DNA from 2 places in the Psychrobacillus sp. FSL K6-2365 genome. Region 1 is predicted to be linked to the other one. Evidence: a T-box and tRNA genes for the amino acid it is inferred to sense, from the RefSeq annotation. Region 1 holds a T-box; the other holds one or more tRNA genes.
The links. The T-box of region 1 lies ahead of ileS (isoleucine--tRNA ligase). A T-box ahead of a tRNA ligase gene usually reads a tRNA of that ligase, here a tRNA-Ile.

Region 1 (4,438 bases):
CTGTTTTGAAGTTTAACTTAAACGAAACTTCTTCTAGCTCTTCCAAATCCGTTACAAAATTTATTTTTTTTATGTTTAGTTCGTCTTGAATAATAGATTCATATTTCTTTAAGTTTTCGTTGGATACTACTGTATAAATGACCATTTCGGCTAGTGGTTGTTTTACTTTCAAGTTATATGAATTTCGGATGCTTCGACCTAACTCCACAATCTTCAATACAGTATTCATATCATCCTCTAATTTTCTATCGATGAAATTACTTTGATGTTTTGGATAGTCCTGAAGATGAACGCTGGCATTTTGTAATTTTAAATGTATGTCCTCTGCGATGTATGGACTAAACGGTGCAACTAATTTACTAACAGTACTTAATACTTGGTATAGAGTATTAAATGCTGCAAGTTTATCGTCAGAAAAACCTGTCGCCCAAAAACGCTGTCTCGATCTACGAACATACCAATTACTTACTTCCTCTACTAATTCAGCAATTTCACGAGTAGCTTGAGTAATTTGATAATCTTCCATAAACTCTGTTACCTTTTGAACTGTACTATTCAGCCTTGAAAGAACCCATCGATCCATTTTTGTTTGTTCACCAGGTTTCGTTCTATCGAAGGTAAACTGATCAATATTTGCATATAGTGAATAAAATTTAAAAATATTATCAAGTGTATCGAGTAGCTTAGAACTAGCTTCTTGTACAATCTTTGACGAAAAACGTTTTGGATTCCATGGAGAACTATCGACTAATAATGACCAGCGTAATGCATCGGCACCATACTGATGCATTAAATCAAGTGGATCTAGTGCATTCCCTTTACTTTTAGACATTTTTTGACCTTGTTCATCTAATACATGTCCGAGTGATAACACATTTTTGTAAGGTGCTTTTCCTGTAAAGAGGGTTGATACAGCAAGCAAACTATAGAAGAATCCTCGAGTTTGATCAATTCCTTCTATTACTACATCTGCAGGGAACTGATCGTTAAATTGTTTATTATCACCAAATGGATAATGGTGCTGTGCAAAAGGCATTGATCCGCTATCAAACCATACATCGATTACTTCAGGCGTACGCAACATTTCCCCACTACATTTTGGACAAGTACAGAGAATTGCATCTATATATGGCTTATGCAACTCTAAGTTTTCAGGCAATGGCTTAGATGCGAGTTTTGCTAAAGATGTAATACTAGTCGGAGCTACTTCATATTCACAGGTTGAACAAATCCAAATGTTTAAAGGGGTTCCCCAGTAACGATTTCGGCTGATATTCCAATCCACCACATTTTCTAAGAAATTCCCAAAACGCCCTTTTTTAATATGGTCAGGATACCAATTTACCGACTCATTATTTTCAACTAGCTGTTCCTTTAATGCTGACATCTTAATGAACCAACTGTCCGTTGCATAATAAAGTAGAGGTGAATCACAACGCCAACAATGAGGATAGCTATGTTCGTATTTCTCCTTATGAAATAATAAGCCGTTATTCGCTAATAACTTAATGATCTCAACGTCACTGTCCTTCACAAATTGGCCAGCTAAATCTGTGACCACTTCTGTATAACACCCTCGTTGATCCACGACATTTACGAAAGTAAGTCCGTTTTGTTGTACTGTTAGATAATCATCCTCACCATATGCAGGGGCAATATGCACTATTCCTGTACCACTCGTTTCTGTTACATAATCCGCTAACACAACAATATGCCCTTTTGTTATATCTATATAATGGAATGGCGGAAGATAAGGAACACCTTCAAATTCGACTCCTGAATGTTCACTTAGGACAATAGCTTTTTCTCCTAACACAGCAGGAACTAATGATTTTGCAAGTATATATATTTCACTTTCTACCTTAGCCCGCACATAGACTAGATTAGGATTCATAGCAAGCGCTACGTTTGCTGGTAGGGTCCAAGGTGTTGTAGTCCAACCAAGAAAGTACTCATCAGCATTTACGAGTTTAAACTTAACCGTAGCAGAGAGATCCTTTACATCTTTATAACCCTGTGCCACTTCATGTGAACTCAAAGATGTTTGTCAGCTAGGACAATAAGGTGATACTCGATGTCCTTTATAAAGCAGTTTATCGTGATGAACCTTACTTAAAATATTCCAAACACTTTCCATATACTCGTTACTTAATGTTAAATATGGGTTATCCATGTCTACCCAATAACCAAGTTCTTCGGTAAAAGAACGCCAAATTTTTTCGTATGTGAATACACTTTCCTTGCACTTCTTAACAAAATCCTCAACACCGTAATTTTCAATATCTTGCTTCCCTGATATTCCTAGCTGCTTCTCTACTCCAAGTTCAACTGGTAAACCATGTGTGTCCCATCCTGCTTTTCGCTCGACTCTAAACCCTTGCATAGTTTTATAGCGAGCTACAACGTCTTTAATCGTTCTTCCTAATGCGTGGCCGACATGCGGTAGGCCATTTGCTGTTGGTGGTCCCTCATAAAAAACAAATGGAGTGTTCTCTTCCCGGTTTTGTACAGACTTTTCAAAAGTTCTATTGCTTTGCCAATACTCTCGAATTCTTTGTTCCCTTTGTACTTTACTTTCTTTTACATCTTGCGCACTCATCACTATTCCTCCTATATATTGTATAAAAGGCATACAAAAAAACCCGTCCCAAGTAAAGGGACGGGGTTAACCGCGATACCACCCTAATTCTATTGAGCCGATCCAATAGCACTTAGCAACGTACAAATCATACGTGTTCTTTTTAACGGTAGACACCCGGATAAGCTTACTAAAATCTTCAGCTCTTCTTCTCAGAGAGGATATTCATGTATAACCTGCACACTGACTTTCACCAAGTTGTCAGCTCTCTGGGGAACAAATCGATACATTACTCTTTCTCTTCAACGAATTTATATGCTTTTATTGAATAGTAATATAGCAAAATTAGAAGATAGTGTCAATTATTTATTGTTCCAAAATATCTTTCACTCGTTGTACATATTCTTCCGTATCATAGGAAAAGTATAACTGACTTGCCAAACGAACAGGATCACCAAAGAAAAAACGTTCATATAGTGTTTGTCGTGTACCAAATGCACTCATAGTTAAATCCCATGCTAATCGGAAAAGTTTGACACGATCCTTTCCAATGTCTTCCCAAGATTGTAAGTAGTGATTTAAATCATTTCTAATAGGCGATTGAAATGCACTTTCGGTTGGGATGGACATTAATCCACTGGCACCTAAGAGCTGAATTATTTCGCTAAAACGCGGATATATGCGTGGAAATACATTCATAGCAATTTGTAATGTGGTGCTGTCTGGTTGCATCCATCCGCCTTTGTCTACTTTGGCCTCTGCTTCTGATTTTAACACCAACGCTTTCATCGTTTCCAAGGCAATAATTATTTCAGTTGCTTTCTCTTGCACATGTTGATATTCTTCAATATTAATTGTTTCAATAATAGATTGGACAATTCCCAATATGAATTCAGTTTTCACAATCTGCCTAGATGCTACTTGATGAAGCGTAAAGGGCAAGAACGAGCTCGACTTCATAAAATTAGTTGATATAAATAAATTGTCATAATAAAATACACGCTCCCAGGGAACTAAAACATCGTCAAATACTACAATACTATCAATTTCTTCGTACTTCGAACTTAATGGATAGTTAAAATTGGAGTCTCCTCCAACAAATGATTCCCTACCGATGAACCTTAAACCTTTTGTATTACAAGGTATGGAAAATGCAAAGCTATTACCTTCTTCTGCTTTCCCCCCTGCTGCAATAACTAATAGTTCATCCGTTATTCCACCTTGTGTCGCAAGTAGTCGTGCACCTTTTATAATGATTCCATCTTTGTTCTTGCCTACTATTTTTGCGGCTATAGGTTCATCTGAACGTTCCACATAAAGTTGTGTGCGATTTACTTGTGGTTCTATAAACGTATGAGTCATAGAGATGTCATTTTCTCTTGCATATTCGTAAAATGATTGTAGATTATCTGGAAAACAATTCTTTTGGTCCCGCAATAAATGAACTGATGAGGCTAATGCCATTAATACTGTGTTCATATAATCCGGACTTCTTCCCATGAGTCCATTATTCGATTTAGCCCATTGCTGTACCATTTCTCGTCTTGCCACTAAATCCTCTTTTGTCTTGGGCTGCAAATATGACATTCCTACCCATTTTTTTGTAGTTGGAGATAAATAAGTTAGAACATTTTTTAAGTCTTTGTCATGCTGAAGATCGTACAATCTAGCCTGACTTTTTATAATTCCTTTAAATGCAGGATGCTCAGAAATGTTCCCTGATACAGGTTTTCCGTCTATCCAAACTTCCGCTTTAAGCTGATCTATCCGATTAATGTACTGCTTGCCTGTTATAGCTGGCATACTTTCACTCCTAATGTATAGGCTGCACTTAGCTCTATAATATTACTTTTAGAGTAG
Region 2 (4,438 bases), 1.8 Mb from region 1:
TTTTCTTGGCAGTGTGAAATCAGGAACTCCGGACATACGTCCTCGCCATCACAGCTCAATGTTATAGAATGCGGATTTGCCTACATTCACACCTTACTGCTTGGACATGCATAACCAACAGCATGCTTACCCTATCCTTCTGCGTCCCCCCATTACTCAAACGGTGGTTTGGTGGTACAGGAATATCAACCTGTTATCCATCGCCTACGCCTATCGGCCTCGGCTTAGGTCCCGACTAACCCTGAGCGGACGAGCCTTCCTCAGGAAACCTTAGTCATACGGTGGACGGGATTCTCACCCGTCTTTCGCTACTCATACCGGCATTCTCACTTCTAAGCGCTCCACCAGTCCTTCCGGTCTGACTTCAACGCCCTTAGAACGCTCTCCTACCACTGATACCAAAGGTATCAATCCACAGCTTCGGTGATTTGTTTAGCCCCGATACATTTTCGGCGCAGCGTCACTCGACCAGTGAGCTATTACGCACTCTTTAAATGATGGCTGCTTCTAAGCCAACATCCTGGTTGTCTAAGCAACGCCACATCCTTTTCCACTTAACAAATACTTTGGGACCTTAGCTGGTGGTCTGGGCTGTTTCCCTCTTGACTACGGATCTTATCACTCGCAGTCTGACTCCCAAACATAAATCATTGGCATTCGGAGTTTGTCTGAATTCGGTAACCCGGGATGGGCCCCTAGTCCAAACAGTGCTCTACCTCCAAGATTCTAACGTTTGAGGCTAGCCCTAAAGCTATTTCGGAGAGAACCAGCTATCTCCAGGTTCGATTGGAATTTCTCCGCTACCCACACCTCATCCCCGCACTTTTCAACGTGCGTGGGTTCGGACCTCCAGTAAGTGTTACCTTACCTTCATCCTGGACATGGGTAGATCACCTGGTTTCGGGTCTACGACCACATACTCATTCGCCCTATTCAGACTCGCTTTCGCTGCGGCTCCGTCTTCTCAACTTAACCTTGCATGTAATCGTAACTCGCCGGTTCATTCTACAAAAGGCACGCTATCACCCATTAACGGGCTCTAACTACTTGTAGGCACACGGTTTCAGGATCTATTTCACTCCCCTTCCGGGGTGCTTTTCACCTTTCCCTCACGGTACTGGTTCACTATCGGTCACTAGGTAGTATTTAGCCTTGGGAGATGGTCCTCCCGGATTCCGACGGAATTTCACGTGTTCCGCCGTACTCAGGATACACTCAAGAGAGAATGAATTTTGGACTACGGGGCTTTTACCCTATCCTGCGGACCTTTCCAGATCGCTTCGTCTAACTCATTCCTTTGTAACTCTATGTAGAGTGTCCTACAACCCCAAGAGGCAAGCCTCTTGGTTTGGGCTATTCCCGTTTCGCTCGCCGCTACTCAGGGAATCGATTTTTCTTTCTCTTCCTCCAGGTACTTAGATGTTTCAGTTCCCTGGGTGTGTCTCAGATGCGCTATGTATTCACGCAAATGTACTGCTCCATTACGAACAGTGGGTTTCCCCATTCGGAAATCTCCGGATCAAAGCTCACTTACAGCTCCCCGAAGCATATCGGTGTTAGTGCCGTCCTTCGTCGACTCCTAGTGCCAAGGCATTCACCGTGCGCCCTTATTAACTTAACCTAAAAGTTAAAAAGTCTTACACGTCATGATTACGTAAATAATCATAACTTGAATTTCTTGTTGTTTATTGTTTCAATGTCGTTTTATCCAGTTTTCAAAGAACAATGGTTTTGTTCCTTCGCGACAAATAATCGCAGGAGCAAATAAGATAATTTGGTGGAGCCTAGCGGGATCGAACCGCTGACCTCCTGCGTGCAAGGCAGGCGCTCTCCCAGCTGAGCTAAGGCCCCGAAATTTAAAAAGGTATGGTGGGCCTAAATGGACTCGAACCATCGACCTCACGCTTATCAGGCGTGCGCTCTAACCAGCTGAGCTATAGGCCCTCTTTGAATTTCCATATATAATATGAACATTCAAAACTGAACTGCAAAACGTTAAGATACGAATAAAAATTCGTATTCCGATATTATCCTTAGAAAGGAGGTGATCCAGCCGCACCTTCCGATACGGCTACCTTGTTACGACTTCACCCCAATCATCTGTCCCACCTTCGGCGGCTGGCTCCCGTAAGGGTTACCCCACCGACTTCGGGTGTTACAAACTCTCGTGGTGTGACGGGCGGTGTGTACAAGGCCCGGGAACGTATTCACCGTGGCATGCTGATCCACGATTACTAGCGATTCCGGCTTCATGTAGGCGAGTTGCAGCCTACAATCCGAACTGAGAACGGTTTTATGGGATTTGCTCACCCTCGCGGGGTTGCGACCCTCTGTACCGTCCATTGTAGCACGTGTGTAGCCCAGGTCATAAGGGGCATGATGATTTGACGTCATCCCCACCTTCCTCCGGTTTATCACCGGCAGTCACCTTAGAGTGCCCAACTGAATGCTGGCAACTAAGATCAAGGGTTGCGCTCGTTGCGGGACTTAACCCAACATCTCACGACACGAGCTGACGACAACCATGCACCACCTGTCACCGCTGTCCCCGAAGGGAAAAGCCTATCTCTAGGCCGGTCAGCGGGATGTCAAGACCTGGTAAGGTTCTTCGCGTTGCTTCGAATTAAACCACATGCTCCACCGCTTGTGCGGGCCCCCGTCAATTCCTTTGAGTTTCAGTCTTGCGACCGTACTCCCCAGGCGGAGTGCTTAATGCGTTAGCTGCAGCACTAAGGGGCGGAAACCCCCTAACACTTAGCACTCATCGTTTACGGCGTGGACTACCAGGGTATCTAATCCTGTTTGCTCCCCACGCTTTCGCGCCTCAGCGTCAGTTACAGACCAGAAAGCCGCCTTCGCCACTGGTGTTCCTCCAAATCTCTACGCATTTCACCGCTACACTTGGAATTCCGCTTTCCTCTTCTGTACTCAAGTCCCCCAGTTTCCAATGACCTTCCACGGTTGAGCCGTGGGATTTCACATCAGACTTAAAGGACCGCCTGCGCGCGCTTTACGCCCAATAATTCCGGACAACGCTTGCCACCTACGTATTACCGCGGCTGCTGGCACGTAGTTAGCCGTGGCTTTCTAATGAGGTACCGTCAAGGTACGAGCAGTTACTCTCGTACTTGTTCTTCCCTCACAACAGAGTTTTACGATCCGAAAACCTTCTTCACTCACGCGGCATTGCTCCATCAGACTTTCGTCCATTGTGGAAGATTCCCTACTGCTGCCTCCCGTAGGAGTCTGGGCCGTGTCTCAGTCCCAGTGTGGCCGATCACCCTCTCAGGTCGGCTACGCATCGTCGCCTTGGTGAGCCGTTACCTCACCAACTAGCTAATGCGCCGCGGGCCCATCCTGTAGTGACAGCGAGATGCCGTCTTTTAACATCTCCCCATGTGAGGAAATGGATTATTCGGTATTAGCCCCGGTTTCCCGGAGTTATCCCAATCTACAGGGCAGGTTGCCCACGTGTTACTCACCCGTCCGCCGCTAAATCAGAAGAAGCAAGCTTCTTCGTCATTCGCTCGACTTGCATGTATTAGGCATGCCGCCAGCGTTCGTCCTGAGCCAGGATCAAACTCTCCATAATAGTTGGCTTCCGATATGCGGCGCATTTCTTCGTCAACTTCGTTCGCTCAGTCGGTCACGTACGTTAGTACGCTCCCTCTTTCACTCACTTGTTTCCTCGAACTACTTGCATCTCGAAATCCAACAAATAGAACTAGTTTAAAAGCTCATTTTGTTTTGCTGGCATCATCATTTAATGATGTCAAAATTGTTTTGCTATCAGACTAACAAAGTTAGTTGATAAGCTATATTTCTTAACGTTTTGCATGTTCAGTTTTCAATGTTCAATTTGCTGTGTCGTTTTTTGCGACTTCTCTAATTTACCACCGTATCAACCAAGTGTCAAGAAGTTTTTTCAAAAACTTTTTCGTTCTATTTACTTGAAATAGTTTGTATTGCTTTTGACGACGCTTATTATAATAGCACGAAATAAAATCATATGTCAACAATAAAAACGAACAAATTTAATTGTCCGTTTTTATGTGTTGTTTCTACATCCTTACTTTGTAGTATCTGTGCATGATTTCATTGCTTTTTGTTTGTTGTTTTTCAATTAAAATATATCCTTTATCTATTAGAAACTCGATGAAAACCTCTAAATCTACAGAGTAGTTTTTAAGTTCTTCTTGCTCATGAATTTCTTGGATAGTCCAAAACTCTTTTAATCCTAATACTTCTACAATGTGCTGTGCTCCATCCTTTGTACGGGAATGGATTAAGAAATCACTTGCTAGGAATAGAAGTTCTAATCTTTTTTCTAAAGTTTCCTCACTTGAGATTAACTCATCATACAATTTATAAATAGAAGGATCTAATTGCTTTACTTGCTTCCATACCATCACCTCTGGATGCATGCCATTTTCAAAAA

Region 2: it encodes a tRNA-Ile, which carries the amino acid that the T-box ahead of ileS (isoleucine--tRNA ligase) is inferred to sense. The anticodon was not compared.

The regions. Positions count from the first base shown of each region.
Region 1 covers NZ_JBBOOO010000001.1:1,556,531-1,560,968, reverse strand. Annotated here, with positions in the region: partial or broken gene ileS (isoleucine--tRNA ligase) at 1-2,599, opposite strand, end outside; T-box leader at 2,653-2,893, opposite strand; gene hpaB (4-hydroxyphenylacetate 3-monooxygenase, oxygenase component) at 2,945-4,381, opposite strand.
Region 2 covers NZ_JBBOOO010000001.1:3,320,199-3,324,636, forward strand. Annotated here, with positions in the region: rRNA gene MKY29_RS16745 (23S ribosomal RNA) at 1-1,621, opposite strand, end outside; tRNA gene MKY29_RS16750 (tRNA-Ala) at 1,776-1,851, opposite strand; tRNA gene MKY29_RS16755 (tRNA-Ile) at 1,868-1,944, opposite strand; rRNA gene MKY29_RS16760 (16S ribosomal RNA) at 2,038-3,592, opposite strand; gene MKY29_RS16765 (nucleotidyltransferase-like protein) at 4,062-4,438, opposite strand, start outside.